Regions from separate parts of the Leclercia sp. genome, predicted to be linked through region 2. Evidence: predicted binding sites of a transcription regulator. Region 2 holds the regulator's gene; the other holds the start of a gene.
What was found. The regulator LexA, encoded in region 2, represses DNA repair genes until DNA is damaged. The targets are predictions, from matches to a motif close to TNCTGTATGTACATACAGNA.
Positions count from the first base shown of each region.

Region 1: the regulator LexA is predicted to act here: its motif matches at 4,221-4,240, upstream of sulA (SOS-induced cell division inhibitor SulA).

Region 1 is NZ_DAIQCE010000001.1:1,728,574-1,737,864, forward strand. Features, by position in the region: gene helD (DNA helicase IV) at 1-708, opposite strand, end outside; gene V7Q49_RS08255 (YccF domain-containing protein) at 832-1,278, shown strand; gene yccS (YccS family putative transporter) at 1,297-3,432, shown strand; gene V7Q49_RS08265 (TfoX/Sxy family DNA transformation protein) at 3,417-4,043, opposite strand; gene sulA (SOS-induced cell division inhibitor SulA) at 4,261-4,770, shown strand; gene ompA (porin OmpA) at 5,125-6,180, shown strand; gene matP (macrodomain Ter protein MatP) at 6,248-6,703, opposite strand; gene V7Q49_RS08285 (Lon protease family protein) at 6,890-8,650, shown strand; gene fabA (3-hydroxyacyl-[acyl-carrier-protein] dehydratase FabA) at 8,719-9,237, shown strand.
Region 2 is NZ_DAIQCE010000007.1:124,485-133,775, forward strand. Features, by position in the region: gene zur (zinc uptake transcriptional repressor Zur) at 60-575, shown strand; gene V7Q49_RS16775 (CsbD family protein) at 645-854, opposite strand; gene dinF (MATE family efflux transporter DinF) at 996-2,315, opposite strand; gene lexA (transcriptional repressor LexA) at 2,379-2,987, opposite strand; gene V7Q49_RS16790 (diacylglycerol kinase) at 3,097-3,465, opposite strand; gene plsB (glycerol-3-phosphate 1-O-acyltransferase PlsB) at 3,621-6,041, shown strand; gene ubiA (4-hydroxybenzoate octaprenyltransferase) at 6,134-7,003, opposite strand; gene ubiC (chorismate lyase) at 7,016-7,513, opposite strand; gene malM (maltose operon protein MalM) at 7,695-8,660, opposite strand; gene V7Q49_RS16815 (maltoporin) at 8,774-9,291, opposite strand, start outside.

The DNA.
Region 1 (9,291 bases), on a different contig from region 2:
GCGGGTCAGGAGCCAGCCTGCCCGCGCCACCAGCACCGAGGTTTTACCGCTGCCGGCTCCCGCAAGCACCAGCAGCGACTGTTCGCCGTTAACTACCGCACGGGCCTGGGCCGGGTTGAGAGGGGATGACTCAATACCGGCAAAAAAGTCGGCATACTGGCTGAGCATGGCGGTGGTCCATGCCTGGTTGTGCGCCAGTCGGCTCTGGTCAATATCCTCCAGCCATGCCCGGCACTGACGCCAGGCGTCCCGGCAGTTATCAAACTCCTCCAGACGTGAAACCGACAGCGGGAGGGCCTGGATCGCCTGGTTAATTTTTTGCTGCAGGCCCAGCGTTTTCTCCCGCGTCAGCCAGCTGTTTTGCGCGTTGCTGGTGGCAATATCGTTCAGCGCGTTTTGCAGTACCTGCGCCGCCACCTCGCTCATTTCAGCACTCCATTGCTGCCAGAGCGTGTTCAGATGGTGGTGGAAACGCTGGGTCTCCGCCCACTCCGTCCCGTGCAGCCGTACCACTTTCTCTTCGGGCAGGACAAACTCCAGCTCGCCCCAGACCAGACCGCGCTTACAGTGAATGGCCAGCAGTTGATTGAAGGGGATAAGATATTCGTGGCGTTCACCGGAGACTTTCACTCCGGCGTTAAGCAGAACGACTTTGTCGTACGGATGTTGTGCCAGGCGTTTGCCTAACGAAGTTGCTTTCAGTTCCATGTCCAGCCCGATCCACGACGTGAGTAATTGCCTGATAGTTTAACTGCCAGTTTTCAGGTGCTCCAGCGCAAAAAAACGTTACAATCAGCAGGGCTTCAACATTACGGAAAGAATTGAGGTTTTATGCGTACCGTTCTGAATATTTTGAATTTTGTCCTCGGTGGTTTTGCCACCACGCTCGCCTGGCTGCTGGCGACGCTGATCAGCATAGTGCTGATCTTCACCCTGCCGCTGACGCGCTCCTGCTGGGAGATCACCAAACTTTCGCTGGTCCCGTATGGTAATGAAGCGGTTCACGTTGATGAACTGGAGCCTGACAGCAAAAGCACGCTGATGAACACCGGCGGGACGCTGCTCAACATTCTGTGGCTGATCTTCTTTGGCTGGTGGCTGTGTGTCATGCACATTGCAGCGGGGATCGCGCAGTGCATTACGCTTATCGGGATCCCGGTCGGGATCGCCAATTTTAAGATTGCCGCCATTGCCCTGTGGCCTGTCGGACGCCGGGTTGTCCCGGTGGAAGTGGCCCGCGCCGCCCGGGAAGCCAACGCCCGCCGTCGTTTTCCGTAACAAGGATCCCGAGCGCTCATGCTAAGCCCGCTGCTTCGCCGCTACACCCTCAACAGCGCCTGGCTGTATAACGCCAGGATCTTTATTGCCCTGTGCGGCAGCACCGCCCTGCCCTGGTGGCTGGGCGACGTGAAGCTGACCATCCCGCTGACGCTGGGCGTCGTGGCCGGGGCGCTGGCCGATCTGGATGACCGCCTCGCCGGTCGGCTGCGCAACCTGGTTATCACGCTGATCTGCTTTTTTATCGCCTCCGCATCGGTGGAACTGCTCTTCCCGTGGCCGTGGCTGTTCGCCATCGGCCTGATGCTCTCCACCAGCGTCTTTATCCTGCTGGGCGGGCTGGGCCAGCGCTATGCCACCATCGCCTTTGGCGCACTGCTGATTGCTATCTATACCATGTTGGGGGTGTCCCTTTATGACCAGTGGTATCAGCAGCCGGTTCTGCTGTTGCTCGGGGCGGTCTGGTATAACCTGCTTACCCTGTCCGGTCACCTGATCTTCCCCATTCGGCCATTACAGGACAATCTGGCTCGCAGCTATGAGCAGCTGGCGCACTATCTGGAACTCAAGTCCCGGCTCTTTGATCCGGATATTGAAGGTGATGACCAGGCGCCGCTGTACGATCTGGCCCTGGCAAACGGCCAGCTGGTGACCACGCTGAATCAGACTAAAGCCTCGCTGCTTACCCGTTTGCGCGGCGATCGCGGTCAGCGCGGCACCCGCCGCACTCTGCACTATTACTTTGTGGCGCAGGATATTCACGAGCGCGCGAGCTCCTCGCACATTCAGTACGCCGATCTGCGTGAGAAGTTTCGCTATAGCGACGTGATGTTTCGCTTCCAGCGCCTGCTCTCCATGCAGTCGCAGGCCTGCCAGCAGCTGTCGCGTTCCATCCTGCTGCGCACGCCCTATCAGCACGATCCGCATTTTGAGCGCGCCTTCACCCATCTGGATGCGGCGCTCGATCGCGTCCAGGCCAGCGGGACCTCTGCCGAACAGATGAAAGCGCTGGGTTTTCTACTGAACAACCTGCGCGCCATTGATGCCCAGCTCGCCACCATCGAATCCGAGCAGGCGCTGGCTCTGCCCGGTAACGATGTGGAAAATCAGCTTGCCGACGACAGCCTGCACGGTTTCAGCGATATGTGGCTGCGCTTAAGCCGCAACTTTTCACCGGAATCGGCACTGTTCCGCCATGCAGTGAGGATGTCGGTGGTGCTCTGTACCGGCTATGCCTTTATACAGATTACCGGGCTTAACCACGGCTACTGGATTCTGTTGACCAGTCTGTTTGTCTGCCAGCCGAACTACAACGCCACCCGTCACCGGTTGGCGCTGCGTATTATCGGTACCCTGGTTGGGGTCGCCATTGGGCTGCCCATCCTCTACTTCGTCCCCTCGCTGGAAGGCCAGCTGATATTAATTGTGATCACCGGCGTACTGTTTTTTGCGTTTCGCAATGTCCAGTATGCGCACGCCACCATGTTTATTACCCTGCTGGTGCTGCTCTGTTTCAACCTGCTCGGAGAAGGCTTTGAAGTGGCGCTACCGCGCGTCATCGATACCCTGATTGGCTGCGCCATCGCCTGGGCCGCGGTGAGCTTTATCTGGCCGGACTGGCGCTTCCGTAATCTGCCGCGCGTGCTGGATCAGGCGATGAATGCTAACTGCCGGTATCTGGATGCCATCCTCGAGCAGTATCATCAGGGCCGCGATAACCGCCTGACGTATCGCATCGCCCGGCGTGATGCCTATAACCGCGACGCGGAACTGGCGTCGGTGGTCTCGAACATGTCCACGGAGCCGCGGGCGACAGCGGAAACGCGCGAAGTAGCGTTCCGTCTGCTGTGCCTGAACCATACCTTTACCAGCTACATTTCGGCGCTGGGTGCGCACCGCGAGCGGCTAACCAGCCCTACCATCCTGGCGCTGCTGGATGATGCCGTTTGCTATGTGGATGATGCGCTTCATCAACGCCCGGCGGATGAGCCCCGGGTTCAGCAGTCCCTGACCGAACTGGCGCAACGCATTTCGCATATTGAACCGGGTGCCGAGAGCAAAGCGCCGTTGGTGCTGCAGCAAATCGGTCTGCTTATCGCGTTGCTGCCAGAAATTTGTCGTTTACAGCAGCACGTTAATCAACTGCCGGAGTGAGTGCCGCTCTCCACCGGCAGCCTTTTATACCACTCCACCAGCTCCCGGCGTCTGTTCTCCGGGAGCGCCGCTTCATGCAGCCCGACGATCGCCCCTTCCAGAGCAAACAGCACTTTGTAGCTCAGATGCTGGTTCAGCTCTCTGAGCTTTAACCAGCACTGTTCTGCGCCGAGGATGCGCAACGCCTCTTCATTGGTAATACCCGCCTCGTTGAGCAGGATCTCAAGCTGAAAGGTGAGATTGGGCAAATCTTTCAGCCTGTCGCGCTTGTACCGCTCCCGCCGCTCCCGCCGCGCGGCTTCCAGGGCAAATGAGGAGAGCCGCAGGAGCTTGTCCTGATCCTGCCAGAGCGCCTCATCGACACGGTAATAATTCAGCAATACCGGGCGCCCCCGCTTTACCAGCGTTAAGTAAGAGGAGGCGTTTTTGACGCAATATTGCGCGCTCTCTTCGCAGGCGCGCAGGTATAACTCTCCGTCTGACACCATCGCAAAGACCGCGTCATCCACCGCCAGCGTGTATCCGCCAAACAGGGCGCGATGCTCAACATCACCGAGGGATGAAAGGTATTTCGTGGATTGATAGATCCGTTCGTAAGATAACTTTTTCATGATATTTCCCTTTTAAATCATGGAGTAATAGTGAAGTCATGTGTTAACGGATCCGTTAGCCAAAAAATAGGTAACTTATGATCGAACAGCAAGATGATTTTTCAATCCGCCTGTATTACAAACCAAATTTGCGAGGCGCTTTCCGAAAATGAGGTTGATCTTTAGACGTACAGGGGTTACTGTATATCCATACAGTAACTACAGGGCTGGATTGATTATGTACTCTTCAGGCTATGCAAACCGTTCAACAACTTTCTCTTCTTCCGCAGGCAAAAATGCACGGAGCTCCGCTGCGTATATGTCCACCGGGCTGATTAGTGAAGTGCTTTACCGTGAAGACCAGCCCATGATGACGCAGCTGTTATTGCTGCCCCTGTTACAGCAGCTTGGTCAGCAGGATCGCTGGCAGCTGTGGCTGACGCCGCAGCAAAAATTGAGCCGGGAATGGGTGCAATCGGCAGGCTTACCGCTGACCAAAGTGATGCAGGTTAGCCAGATGGATCCCTGCCATACTGTAGAATCGATGGTAAAGGCACTGCGTACCGGGAATTACAGCGTGGTGATTGGCTGGTTTACGGAAGAATTAACCGAAATGGAACAACATCGCCTGGCCGAAGCGGCTGAAGAAGGTAACGCACTGGGCTTTATTATGCGCCCCGTTCGAATGAATGCTCTGGGCAACGGACACCTTTCTGGGCTAAAAATTCACTCGAATTTGTATCATTAAGTAAAAATAAGAGTTTTCCTGGAATTTTTTTTGCACGCGCTCTACGCCATTGGTTCCCTTTCTAAAAGCCGCGACAAGTCTTGTCAGCCGCGGCTTCCTCCAGTTTAGCACGCCCAAATCTTCGCCAGAAATGTTAAATATTGTGTATACAAAACTTTTTTTTTCATATGCCTGACGGAGTTCACACTTGTAAGTTTTCAGGTACGTTGTAGACTTTACATCGCCAGGGGTGCTCGGCCTAAACCGAAGATATCGGTAGCTTTACTCTTTGTCCCCGCCCCCCGGTGAAGGATTTAACCGTGACTCTCATTGAGATTCTCATGGCGATTTTTGGATGATAACGAGGCGCAAAAAATGAAAAAGACAGCTATCGCGATTGCAGTGGCACTGGCAGGTTTCGCTACCGTAGCGCAGGCCGCTCCGAAAGATAATACCTGGTATGCAGGTGGTAAACTGGGCTGGTCTCAGTTCCATGACACTGGCTGGTATAACAGTGCCCTGAACAACGACGGTCCAACTCATGAAAGCCAGCTGGGCGCAGGCGCGTTCGGTGGTTATCAGGTTAACCCGTATGTTGGTTTCGAAATGGGTTACGACTGGCTGGGCCGTATGCCTTACAAAGGCGACACCATTAACGGCGCATTCAAGGCACAGGGCGTTCAGCTGACTGCTAAACTGGGCTACCCAGTAAATGACGCTGTAGACATCTACACCCGTCTGGGCGGCATGGTATGGCGTGCAGACTCCAGCAACAGCATCGCTGGCGACGACCACGACACTGGCGTATCTCCAGTATTCGCAGGTGGCGTTGAGTGGGCAATGACCCGTGACGTTGCTACCCGTCTGGAATACCAGTGGGTTAACAACATCGGCGACGGCAACACCGTTGGTGTTCGTCCAGACAACGGCATGCTGAGCCTGGGTGTTTCTTACCGTTTCGGCCAGCAGGAAGAAGCAGCGCCAATCGTTGCTCCAGCTCCAGCACCAGCTCCAGAAGTACAGACCAAGCACTTCACTCTGAAGTCTGACGTTCTGTTCAACTTCAACAAAGCTACCCTGAAACCAGAAGGTCAGCAGGCACTGGATCAGCTGTACACCCAGCTGAGCAACCTGGATCCTAAAGATGGTTCCGTAGTGGTTCTGGGCTACACCGACCGTATCGGTTCTGACGCTTACAACCAGGGTCTGTCCGAGAAACGTGCTCAGTCTGTTGTTGATTACCTGATCTCTAAAGGTATCCCGGCTAACAAGATCTCCCCACGTGGTATGGGCGAATCTAACCCAGTTACCGGTTCTACCTGTGACAACGTGAAAGCTCGCGCTGCACTGATCGACTGCCTGGCTCCAGATCGTCGCGTAGAGATCGAAGTTAAAGGCATCAAAGACGTTGTAACTCAGCCAGCGGCATAAGTTATCGTCTTATAAAAAAACCCCGCCATGTTGCGGGGTTTTTTATTGTCTGAAGAAAAGCAGAAGATTACTTCTTACTGGACAGCAGCGCCTGGAGATCGGTTTTCAGGGTCGACATCTGACTGGCGTACTTCTCTTTATGTTCCGCATCTTCAATCAGCTGCACGATAGTCTCTGACAAGGTTTTTCCACGGCGCTGGGCAAGCCCGGCCAGACGTTGCCAGACCATAAACTCCAGATCGATCGACTTCTTCCGGGTATGCTGATGCTCAGCATTAAAATGCCGTTTTCGCCGCGCGCGGATGGTCTGCTTCATGCGGTTCAGCAGCGCCGGATTGATGTGTTTATCTATCCAGCCGTTGACCAGAACGGGTTCGTTTTCGAGGGTCAGCAACAAATCTACAGCTTCTTTTGCAGCACTGGCTTCGAGGTAGCACGTGATCAATTCCCCTTCACGGTGTTTTTTGACCAGATACTTCCATTTCCAGCCGCTTTCGAGGTTTTCCAGTTGTTGGTATTTCATTGCGATCTCAATGTGACCGTGTAACTGTGTTCAGAATATCAGTTTTTTGGCAATCTGCTGAAAAGAAATCATATCCTGTGATACGCGGTGATGCATTCATCGCTGGAAACGCCCATTCCCTCATGGGCAGAGCCTGCGCCTTACGGTATACTCCATCGTTTTACTTCTGACTAAAAAACATCAACTTTGACCATTACGAAACTTGCATGGCGTGACCTGGTTCCGGATACCGAAAGCTATCAGGAACTGTTTACACAGCCAGATCTCGCGAAAGAACACGAATATATCCTCAGCGACACACAGCCCCGCTTGCATTACGCACTGGAGCAGGTGTTAAGCCCGTGGGCAACCTCACCATTCATGTTGTTGAAAGCGCCAGACGAAGCGGAGTACCTGAGTCTTCTGGCGGATGCCATGCGGCAGCTGCAACCAGAAACCGGGACGGTCTTTGGGGGTGAGTACAGCATTAACGGGCGTACTGTTACCTTTGAACCGGCGACCGTACCCGATGGCCGTTTTGCGGTCACAGGCAATATTGTCCCGGCGGGCTGGACAGAAGCAGAACAGCTGTTCGGCTGCCTGCGCCAGTTCAACGGCGAGTTGACCCTGCATCCCGGCCTGGTTCATCAGGCCAACGGCGGCGTGTTGCTCATCTCCCTGCGCACGCTTCTGGCCCAGCCTCTGCTGTGGATGCGTCTGAAAAACAGCGTCAGCCAGCAGCGGTTTGATTGGGTGGCGTACGATGAGTCGCGCCCTCTTCCGGTTGCCGTGCCTTCTATGCCGCTTTCACTGAAAGTGGTGCTGATTGGCGATCGCGAAGCGCTGGCCGATTTTCAGGAGATGGAACCCGAACTGGCCGACCAGGTGGTGTACAGCGAGTTCGAAGACAGCACGCAGATCGCTGACGCTGAAGATATGCTGCAATGGCTTCAGTGGGTACATGACGTCTGTGAACGCGCGCAGTTGCCAACCCCGGCGGCCGATGCCTGGCCGGTGCTGATCCGCGAAGCGGTGCGCTACACCGGCGATCAGGAGACTCTGCCGCTTTGTCCTTTGTGGCTTGGCAAGCAGCTGCGTGAAGCCGCGGCCATGACCGATGACGACACCATTTCCGGCGAACAGCTCTCCCAGATGCTGGTGCAGCGAGAGTGGCGCGAAGGCTACCTTGCCGATCGCATGCAGGACGAGATCCTGCTGGAGCAGATCCTGGTCGAAACCGAAGGTGAACGCGTCGGGCAGATCAACGCCCTGTCGGTGATTGAGTTTCCTGGCCATCCGCGCGCCTTTGGCGAGCCGTCCCGCATCAGCTGCGTCGTACACATCGGTGACGGTGAGTTTATCGACGTGGAGCGTAAAGCCGAGCTGGGCGGGAACATTCACGCCAAGGGCATGATGATCATGCAGGCTTATCTGATGTCGGAACTGCAGCTTGAGCAGCAGATCCCCTTCACTGCCTCGCTGACCTTCGAGCAGTCCTACAGCGAAGTCGATGGTGACAGCGCCTCGATGGCAGAGCTGTGCGCGTTAATCAGCGCCCTGGCCGATGCGCCGGTGAATCAGAGTATTGCCATTACCGGTTCGGTGGATCAATTTGGTCGCGCGCAGCCGGTCGGCGGTCTGAATGAGAAGATCGAAGGCTTCTTTACCGTTTGTCAGCAGCGCGGGCTAAGCGGTAAACAGGGCGTCATTATTCCCCTGCCGAACGTTCGTCATCTCAGCCTCAGTCAGGAACTGCTGACCGCGGTAGAAGAGGAGCAATTCAGCCTCTGGGCGATCGAAGACATTGCAGATGCGCTACCCTTACTGACAAACCTGGAGTGGGATGCCGAAGGGCAGACAACGCTGATGCACACCATCCAGGAACGTATTGCGCAGGCAACTCAGCAGGAAGCACGCCATCGTTATCCCTGGCCGTTACGCTGGTTGAGCTGGTTCACGCCAAACTGATCGGACTTGTTCAGCGTACACGTGTTAGCTATCCTGCGTCCTTCACTAAAATAAGGCATACTGAGAACATGGTAGATAAACGCGAATCCTATACAAAAGAAGATCTTCTTGCCTCTGGTCGCGGTGAACTGTTTGGCGCGAAAGGCCCGCAGTTACCGGCCCCGAACATGCTGATGATGGACCGTGTCGTGAAGATGACGGAAACCGGCGGCAACTTCGATAAGGGTTACGTAGAAGCAGAGCTCGATATCAACCCGGACCTGTGGTTCTTTGGTTGCCACTTTATTGGCGATCCGGTGATGCCAGGCTGCCTGGGTCTGGACGCAATGTGGCAGCTGGTTGGTTTCTACCTCGGCTGGCTGGGTGGCGAAGGCAAAGGCCGCGCCCTGGGCGTTGGCGAAGTGAAATTCACCGGTCAGGTTCTGCCGACCGCGAAAAAAGTCACCTACCGTATTCACTTCAAACGCATTGTTAACCGTCGCCTGATTATGGGCCTGGCGGATGGCGAAGTGCTGGTCGACGGGCGTCTGATCTACGCCGCAACTGACCTGAAAGTCGGCCTGTTCCAGGATACTTCCGCATTCTGATTTTTGCTTTTACACCAGCATAAAACGGCGAAACCTCCGCACTGCGGAGGTTTC
Region 2 (9,291 bases):
GTTTAGGCCAGAACATGGTAAACTGGCGGTTTGTTATTCCACGTCATTCGAGGTGCAAAATGGAAACGACCACAATGCAGGCACTGTTAGCGCAAGCCGAAAAGCTGTGCGCGCAACGCAATGTGCGCCTGACTCCGCAGCGCCTTGAAGTGTTGCGTCTGCTGAGCCTGCAAAACGGGGCGATCAGCGCCTACGACCTGCTCGACCTGCTGCGCGAGAGCGAGCCGCAGGCCAAGCCGCCTACCGTCTATCGGGCGCTCGATTTCTTACTCGAGCAGGGCTTTGTGCATAAGGTGGAATCGACCAACAGCTACGTTTTGTGTCATCTGTTCGATCAGCCGACCCATACCTCAGCGATGTTCATCTGTGACCGCTGTGGCAGCGTGAAGGAAGAAGGCGCGGAAGGGGTGGAAGATATCATGCATAGCCTGGCGGCGAAGATGGGGTTTGCCCTGCGCCACAACGTGATTGAAGCGCACGGTCTGTGCCGTAACTGCGTTGAAGTGGAAGCCTGCCGCCATCAGGAAAATTGTCAGCACGATCACTCTATCCAGCTGAAGAAAAAGCCGCGCTGAGGACAAAAAAATGGGCGACCTGAAAGGTCGCCCTGGGCGTACATCCGTGTACCTGCGGGTATAGGTTAATTACCAGCGATAGTTGTTACGGGTTTCCCAGTCACCAACTTCTTTCTCTGCCTGGTCTTTCTCATAACCATAGCGTTCCTGAATTTTACCCACCAGTTGGTCACGTTTACCTTCGATGACGGTCATGTCATCGTCAGTCAGGTCGCCCCACTGTTCTTTTACTTTACCTTTAAATTGCTTCCAGTTACCGCCGACTTGGTCTTTATTCATCATCGATTCCTCTTCGTTCGGTCGTTAAGGTTAAGTTCGTCCTGAAATACGTTTCGTGCTGGACGTGATAATAATTATAGATAAGCCTGCGGCGTTCGGTTTGTTATTCGGAATCTTTTACCGTTCGGCCAGGCGAAGCCGCTATGAAAACCAGCTGCCGTTGCGCCAGTGCCGGTGCCAGATCCAGGCCAGAGACAGCCCCCGCAGGGCCAGGAACACGGTCAGGGCCAGCCACAGACCGTGGTTGCCCAGCCACGGCAGGGTGAAAAGCGTCAGGCCAAATCCAGCGGCCGCCACGGCCATACTGTTGCGCATCTCTGCCCCTCGGGTGGCACCGATAAACATGCCATCCAGCAAATAGCACCAGACCCCTACCACCGGCAGGATCACCTGCCAGATAAGATAGTGGCTCGCCAGCGCGCGCAGCTCGGGCAGTGAAGTCAGCAGGGCAATAATGTGATCGCCTGCCAGAGCATAGATGAGGGCAAAGGCCAGCGCCACCAGGCCGGACTGACGGCAGGCCGCCCGCCACACTTCCCGCAGTTGCCCGCTTTCCCGCGCGCCATAGGCCTGCCCGGAGTGTGCCTCGACCGCATAAGCGAAGCCATCCAGCGCATAGGCGGTAAAGGTCAGCAGGGTCATCAGCACGGCGTTAACGGCGATGATCTCCGGCCCCAGCCGTGCCCCCATTACCGTCAGCGTCCCGAAGCAGAGCTGTAGCAACAGCGAGCGCAGCATGATGTCGCGATTGAGGGCCAGCAGCTTGCGGATATTGCCCCGCCAGCTCGTTTTCAGCAGCGCCAGCGAAATACCACGCAGGGCCAGCACCCGCCAGACCATCCACAGGCCAATCATCAGAGTGGCGTACTCTGCGATAGCGGTCGCCAGCGCGGCCCCCTGCACGTTCATCTGCAGGCCCATCACCAGCCACAGATCCAGCACGATGTTGAGCAGGTTACCCACCACCAGCAGGATCACCGGCGCCCGGGCATACTGCACCCCCAGCAGCCAGCCGAGCAGCACCAGGTTAGCCAGCGATGCCGGGGCGCTGAGCCAGCGGATCTCAAGGAAGCGCCGCGCCTGATGGAGCACGGCCTCGCTGCCGCCAACGATATGCAGCGCCAGATCGATAAGCGGCGTGCGCAACAGCACAATCAGCAGCCCGGCACCCAGGGCCAGGATCAGCGGCTGCACCAGCGCGCGGGCCAGACGTAGCGGATCTTTCGCGCCATAGGCCTGCGCGGTGAGGCCGGTGGTGCTCATGCGCAAAAAGAGCAGCAGCATAAACAGGAAGCTGGTTGCCGTCGCGCCGATGGCGACACCGCCCAGATAAACGGGGGAATCGAGATGACCAATCACAGCCGTGTCCACCAGCCCAAGCAGAGGGACGCTGATATTGGAGACGATCATGGGAAGCGCAAGACGCCACAACGCCTTGTCTGAAGCAGTCAGGAGAGACATGAAAATGTTCGCCAGAGGCAGGAAAAGCAAACTGCGGCACTGCCGCAGTTTGTCAGAAAGGATTTATAACCATTCACCGTTGCGGATGACGCCAACCGCCAGCCCTTCGATGGAGAAGTTATTTTCGCGCAGGTCGACAACAATCGGGGAAAACTCGCTGTTTTCCGGCAGCAGCTGCACGGTGTTGCCCTGCTTTTTCAGGCGCTTGACGGTCACTTCATCATCGATGCGCGCCACCACGACCTGACCGTTACGCACGTCCTGCGTTTTATGTACCGCCAGCAGATCGCCATCCAGAATGCCGATGTCTTTCATGGACATACCGCTTACGCGCAGCAGAAAATCTGCGCTCGGTTTGAACATGCCCGGATCGACCTGATAATGGCCTTCAATGTGCTGTTGCGCCAGCAGCGGTTCACCCGCGGCAACGCGACCGACGAGCGGCAGGCCCTCTTCGGCTTCAATCAGCAGACGAATACCGCGAGACGCACCGGAAACAATCTCAAGCACACCCTTGCGCGCCAGTGCCTTAAGGTGCTCTTCGGCGGCATTTGGAGAACGGAAGCCCAGACGCTGCGCGATTTCTGCACGCGTCGGCGGCATACCCGTCTGGCCGATATGATCCCGAATGAGATCAAACACCTCTTGCTGCCTGGTCGTTAACGCTTTCATTCCGCCCCCTGGGTGTATATACAGTTATGCTGTGAGTATATACAGCTAAAGGTGATTTTGGAACCACAAACCGCATAAAAAACCAGAGACTTGTTCGGTTTCTGAAGGCTTATCGTAAATGTCCCCAAAGCAGCGTGACCCAGGTAAACAACGCAACGATAATCGCCATCAGCACCGCGGCTGAGCCCATATCTTTTGCCCGGCCCGAGAGCTCGTGAAAGTCAGTGCCGATACGGTCGACGACCGCCTCGATCGCACTGTTGAGAATTTCGACTATCATCACCAACATCACCGAGCCAATCAGTAATACGCGGGTGATGGGATCAACGTCCAGCCAGCAGGCAAGGATAATCGCCGCGACGACCGCAACCCCTTCCTGGCGAAATGCGGCTTCATTGATCCAGGCAGCACGGATGCCCTTCCATGAATAGCCGGCAGCTTTAATGATTCGGGTTAACCCAGTGGTATTATTGGCCATTAAAAGAAACCTTTCTTCGAAAATAGCGTCAGAAACGGTGGGTTAAGCGCCTGGCGCAGCCACCGGAAGTATGACGGGTAACAACAGAAATTTTGCGCGCTTTCTGTTATCCTTGCGCCGCAATTGCATTTTTAACCAGAGGCTTTACATCGTTTATGTCTGGCTGGCCACGAATTTACTACAAATTACTTAATTTACCATTAAGCGTCCTGGTAAAAAGCAAGTCTATTCCGGCGGTTCCGACGCTGGAACTGGGACTCGATACCTCGCGTCCTATTATGTACGTTTTGCCTTATAACTCGAAGGCCGACTTGCTGACGCTGCGCGCCCAGTGCCTGGCGCACGATCTTCCCGATCCGCTGGAGCCGCTGGAGATCGACGGCACCCAGCTGCCGCGCTACATCTTTATCCACGGTGGCCCTCGCGTGTTCACCTGGTACACGCCGAAAGAAGAGTCGATCAAGCTGTTCCATGACTACCTCGATCTGCACCGCAGCAACCCGCTGCTGGACGTGCAGATGGTGCCCGTGTCGGTGATGTTTGGTCGTCGTCCGGGGCGCGATAAAGGCGAGGAAAATCCGCCGTTGCGCATGCTCAACGGGGTGCAGAAGTTTTTCGCCGTCAACTGGCTTGGCCGCGACAGCTTCGTCCGTTTTTCACCGTCAGTCTCCCTGCGTCGCATGGCCGATGAGCACGGTACGGATAAGACCATTGCCCAGAAGCTGGCACGCGTGGCGCGCATGCACTTTGCCCGTCAGCGTCTGGCCGCGGTAGGCCCGCGCCTGCCGGCCCGTCAGGATCTGTTTAATAAGCTGCTGGCCTCGAAGGCCATTGCCCGCGCCGTCGAAGACGAAGCGCGTAGCAAAAAAATCTCCCACGAGAAGGCGCAGCAAAACGCCATCGCCCTGATGGAAGAGATTGCGGCCAACTTCTCCTACGAGATGATCCGCCTTAGCGACCGTATCCTGAGCTTTACCTGGAACCGTCTCTATCAGGGGATCAACGTGCACAACGCCGAGCGCGTGCGCCAGCTGGCCCACGACGGCCATGAGATTGTCTACGTGCCCTGCCACCGCAGCCACATGGACTACCTGCTGCTCTCGTACGTGCTCTATCATCAGGGGCTGGTGCCGCCGCACATCGCTGCGGGTATCAACCTCAACTTCTGGCCGGCAGGCCCGATCTTCCGCCGTCTGGGTGCGTTCTTTATTCGCCGTACCTTTAAAGGCAACAAGCTCTACTCCACCGTGTTCCGCGAGTATCTGGGCGAGCTGTTCAGCCGCGGCTACTCGGTGGAATATTTCGTGGAGGGCGGCCGCTCCCGTACCGGCCGTCTGCTCGATCCGAAAACCGGCACCCTGTCGATGACCATTCAGGCGATGCTGCGCGGCGGTACGCGTCCAATCACCCTGGTGCCAATCTACATAGGTTACGAGCACGTGATGGAAGTGGGTACCTACGCCAAAGAGCTGCGCGGTGCCACCAAAGAGAAAGAGAGCCTGCTGCAGATGCTGCGCGGCCTGAGCAAGCTGCGTAACCTCGGCCAGGGGTATGTCAACTTCGGCGAACCTATGCCGCTGATGACTTATCTCAACCACCGTGTGCCGGAGTGGCGCGAGTCCATCGATCCGATCGAAGCGGTGCGTCCGGCCTGGCTGACGCCAACGGTGAACGCCATTGCCGCCGATCTGATGGTGCGTATTAACAACGCCGGGGCGGCCAACGCCATGAACCTGTGTTGTACCGCCCTGCTGGCCTCTCGCCAGCGCTCGCTCACCCGCGAGCAGCTGACCGAGCAGCTCGACTGCTACCTGAACCTGATGCGCAACGTGCCGTACGCGGCAGATGCCACGGTGCCGGCCGCCAGCGCCAGCGAGCTGATCGACCACGCGCTGCAGATGAACAAGTTCGAGGTCGAGAAGGACACCATTGGCGATATCATCATTCTGCCGCGCGAGCAGGCGGTACTGATGACCTACTACCGCAACAACATTGCGCATATGCTGATGCTGCCTTCGCTGATGGCTGCCATCATCACCCAGCATCGCCAGATCAGCCGTCAGGCACTGCTGGAGCATGTCACCGCTCTCTACCCGATGCTGAAAGCCGAGCTGTTCCTGCGCTGGAACAACGACGAGCTGGCAGAGGTGCTGGATCAGCAGATTGAAGAGCTGACCCGCCAGGGACTGATCTCGCAGAAAGATGACGCTCTGCTGATCAACCCGTCCCGGGCACGCACGCTGCAGCTGCTGGCGGCGGGCGCACGCGAGACCGTGCAGCGCTACGCTATTACCTTCTGGCTGCTGAGCGCTAACCCGTCGATCAACCGCGGTACGCTGGAGAAAGAGAGCCGCACGCTGGCACAGCGTCTGTCGATGCTGCACGGCATCAACGCGCCGGAGTTCTTCGATAAAGCGGTGTTCAGCTCGCTGGTGTTGACGCTGCGTGACGAGGGGTATATCAGCGACAGCGGTGATGCCGAGCCGGAAGAGACGATGAAGGTGTACCAGATGCTGGCAGACCTGATGACCTCCGACGTGCGCTTAACGATTGAGAGCGCGACGCAGGGCGAGTAGTGCATAAAAATGCCGGGTGGCGGCTTCGCCTTACCCGGCCTACGATACAGAACCTGTAGGCCCGGTAAGCGCTAGCGCCACCGGGCATTTTTTTATGCCCAGTAACTCACCGCCAGTCCCAGGAAAAGCACCAGACCGACGTAATTGTTATTGAGAAACGCCTTAAAGCAGGCTTCGCGCTCGCGGTTGGCGATGAGCTTCTGCTGATAGATAAACAGCACCCCTGCCGCCGCGACCGCCGCGTAGAAGGCCCCGTTCAGCTGGTTCAGGTAACCAATCGCCACCATCAGCCCCAGCACTGCAACCTGCAAAATCCCAATGATCAGCTTGTCCTGACGCCCAAACAGAATGGCGGTCGATTTGATGCCGATTTTCAGGTCATCGTCCCGATCAACCATCGCGTACTGGGTATCGTAGGCCACCGCCCAGAGGATATTCGCCAGGAACATCAGCCAGCAGCTCAAGGGCACGCTTTCGCTGACGGCGGCGAACGCCATCGGGATCGACCAGCCAAAGGCCGCGCCCAGCACCACCTGCGGCAGATGGGTGTAGCGCTTCATAAACGGGTAGACCCAGGCCAGGGCCAGCGCTGCCACGGAGAGCAGAATGGTCATGGTGTTCAGGGTCAGTACCAGCAGGAACGACAGCAGGACCAGCACCACAAACAGCGTGCGTGCCTCTTTCTCGGTGACATCGCCGCTTGGCAGCGGACGATTCGCGGTGCGTTTCACATGGCCGTCAAATTTACGGTCGGCATAGTCGTTGACGACACAGCCTGCCGCACGCATCAGCCAGACGCCCGCCACGAACACCGCCAGGATCCACAGCGGCGGCAGCCCGGGGGTCGCCACCCACAGCGCCCACAGGGTCGGCCACAGCAGCAGCAGCGCACCGATTGGCTTGTCGGTTCGCATCAAGCGGTGATACGCCAGCAGCTTGTTCTGCGTCAGACTCCACTCCATTTTCTCTTCCTCTTAGTACAACGGCGACGCCGGTAAAAACAGCTCGGTCAGCATCAAAGGTTTACCACTTAAGCGCAGGCGGGAACGACGTCCCCACAGCCCGGCATCGCGACCAATTTCAATAAAATCACGGGTAAGCTCGGAGGAGGTGAACAGATAACGCCCCAGCGGGGTTTTGCCCATCTGCTGCAGCGCCAGCTCCGGCCCGGTAAGCGTGGACTCAGGCACCACGGTGCGTCCGGCCAGCCAGGGTTCACCGTCGGCACAGAGCAGGATCTCCCGCAGCCAGTAGCGCGCCTCTTTCGGCAGCAACGGCAGTTCATCCGCAACCGCGTCGGGCGTGACAAATCCCTCCTGAATGAGGGTGACGGTAACCTTTTTGCCCTGCTGCTCAAAACGTTTGGTCATGGAATCTTCCAGCAGCAGCCAGTCGAGCTGCTCCGGTTCCAGCGCAGGGATTTCGTCAAAATAACGCAGCGCGTGCAGTTGCGTTAGCGCGGGGTGTGACATGCCAGACTCTCCGATACATAACGTGAAGCTATTGTATCGCAGAAACGCGGAATGGGGGCGGGCAAACGTGAACTAGCGAACATTATCGCAACAGAGATGCAACAGCGGCAGACCGTGCAAAAAAAGTGCGCCCGTAAGGGCGCACCAAACTACTGACAAAATCAGCACTGTGGGGAGACGGTCACCCCTTGCCTTTTACACTGCTGATAAAGGTGGAACGGGCAGTGGTCGAGCCTAAACGCTCGGCTTCATCAAGGAGTTTCAGCGCCTTGTCGACATCGCCTTTATCGACTGCCTGTTTAATGGCCTGATTGAAATAGGTTTCGGTATCGTTAAGCACCGGCTCGCTCTTCTTCGCGGCGGCCGGGGCAGCAGCGGTCGCCGGTGTCGTGGTGGCCGGAGCGGCGACTGGCGCGGCATAGACCGGAGCAGGTGCTGCGGTATTACCCACGGTCACCGGGCCGGTGCCGGAGGAGCCAAACAGCGGGCCAACCAGCACGCTGGAGGCGCTGTTAGTGGAGACTTTCAACCGCAGCTCACCGTCGGTGACGTGGCGGGCAAGCGGGTCCGGGATATCCGGCACGGCGTTGCCGGTGCCTTTGGCATAGGCTTTAGCCGGGTTGATGAGCTTGGTGGATTGCTGCAGATCTTTATCGGTAGTAAATACCAGCACGTACAGTTTTTGCTGACCCAGCGCAGGCGTCAGGCGCATGACCCCTTCCAGACGGTCAGCGCTCATCACGCCCGGCTCCTGGTAGGTAAAGTATTCGCTCGGGAAGTAGGCCGATGGCGTCAGGTTCTGATCCAGAATCAGCACGTTCGGTGCGAAGACGCTGGTTTGCTTGTTCACAATACTGTTCAGCGTCAGGGTGATTTCACCGATATTGGCAGGCACGCTGTAGGCCGCCACCGGGCCGGCGATCCCCGGGACATTTAAGGACTGACCGCCGGTAGAAAGCTGGGTGGTCTGGGCTTTGGACTGGTCGACAGGCGTCCAGACCAGCTGTTGTAGCGCGGCGGCCGGGATAGCAGGCGCGGCGCTGGTGTTTTGCGGTACAAAATTGACGTCTGCGAGAGTGATGGCTGGAGCACTTGCCAGCAACCCTGCAGAGAGGCACAGCGCGACGAGACTTTTCTTCATTTTCATTGTTTTTACCTCAGATAGCATCAGCACAGCGGTGGCCAGGCAATAGCGCGCCGTACTCTACGAAGAGAGGGGCTTGCGCCCCTCTTTTAGGTCAATACATCAGGTGTTACGTATTACCACCAGATTTCCATCTGGGCGCCGAAGGTCCACTCATCGTTGTCGCCACGGCTGAAGGTTTTCGCAGAAGTGTCGTTATACGCGACACCAGAGGTGTAGCCGGTATCACTGTTGTTTGCGTAGCCCCATTTCTCATCCCACTTGGCGTAGGTTGCAAAGACACGGATAGCCGGACGAGACCAGATGCTGTCGCCTGCCTGCCACTGTTGTGCCAGGGTGATTTTGTACTGGCTGTTTTTATCGTCAGTTTTCTGAGACTTGACGTTGTCGTAGCCCACTTCCAGCAGGGTGGACATGATTGGTGTCCATTTGTACATCGGACGCACACCGACGGTCCACCACTCGGTACCGTTGTTGTTGTCGCGGTCGATATTCTGGTACATACCGACGTACATCAGATCCCACTGGTCAGCCAGGGTGATGGCACCGTGGTCGAGAACGCGGATCAGAGAACCGTCGTTATTAACGCTACCGCCCTGTGGAATACCTTTGCCGTTAGAGGTCATGGAGTCCG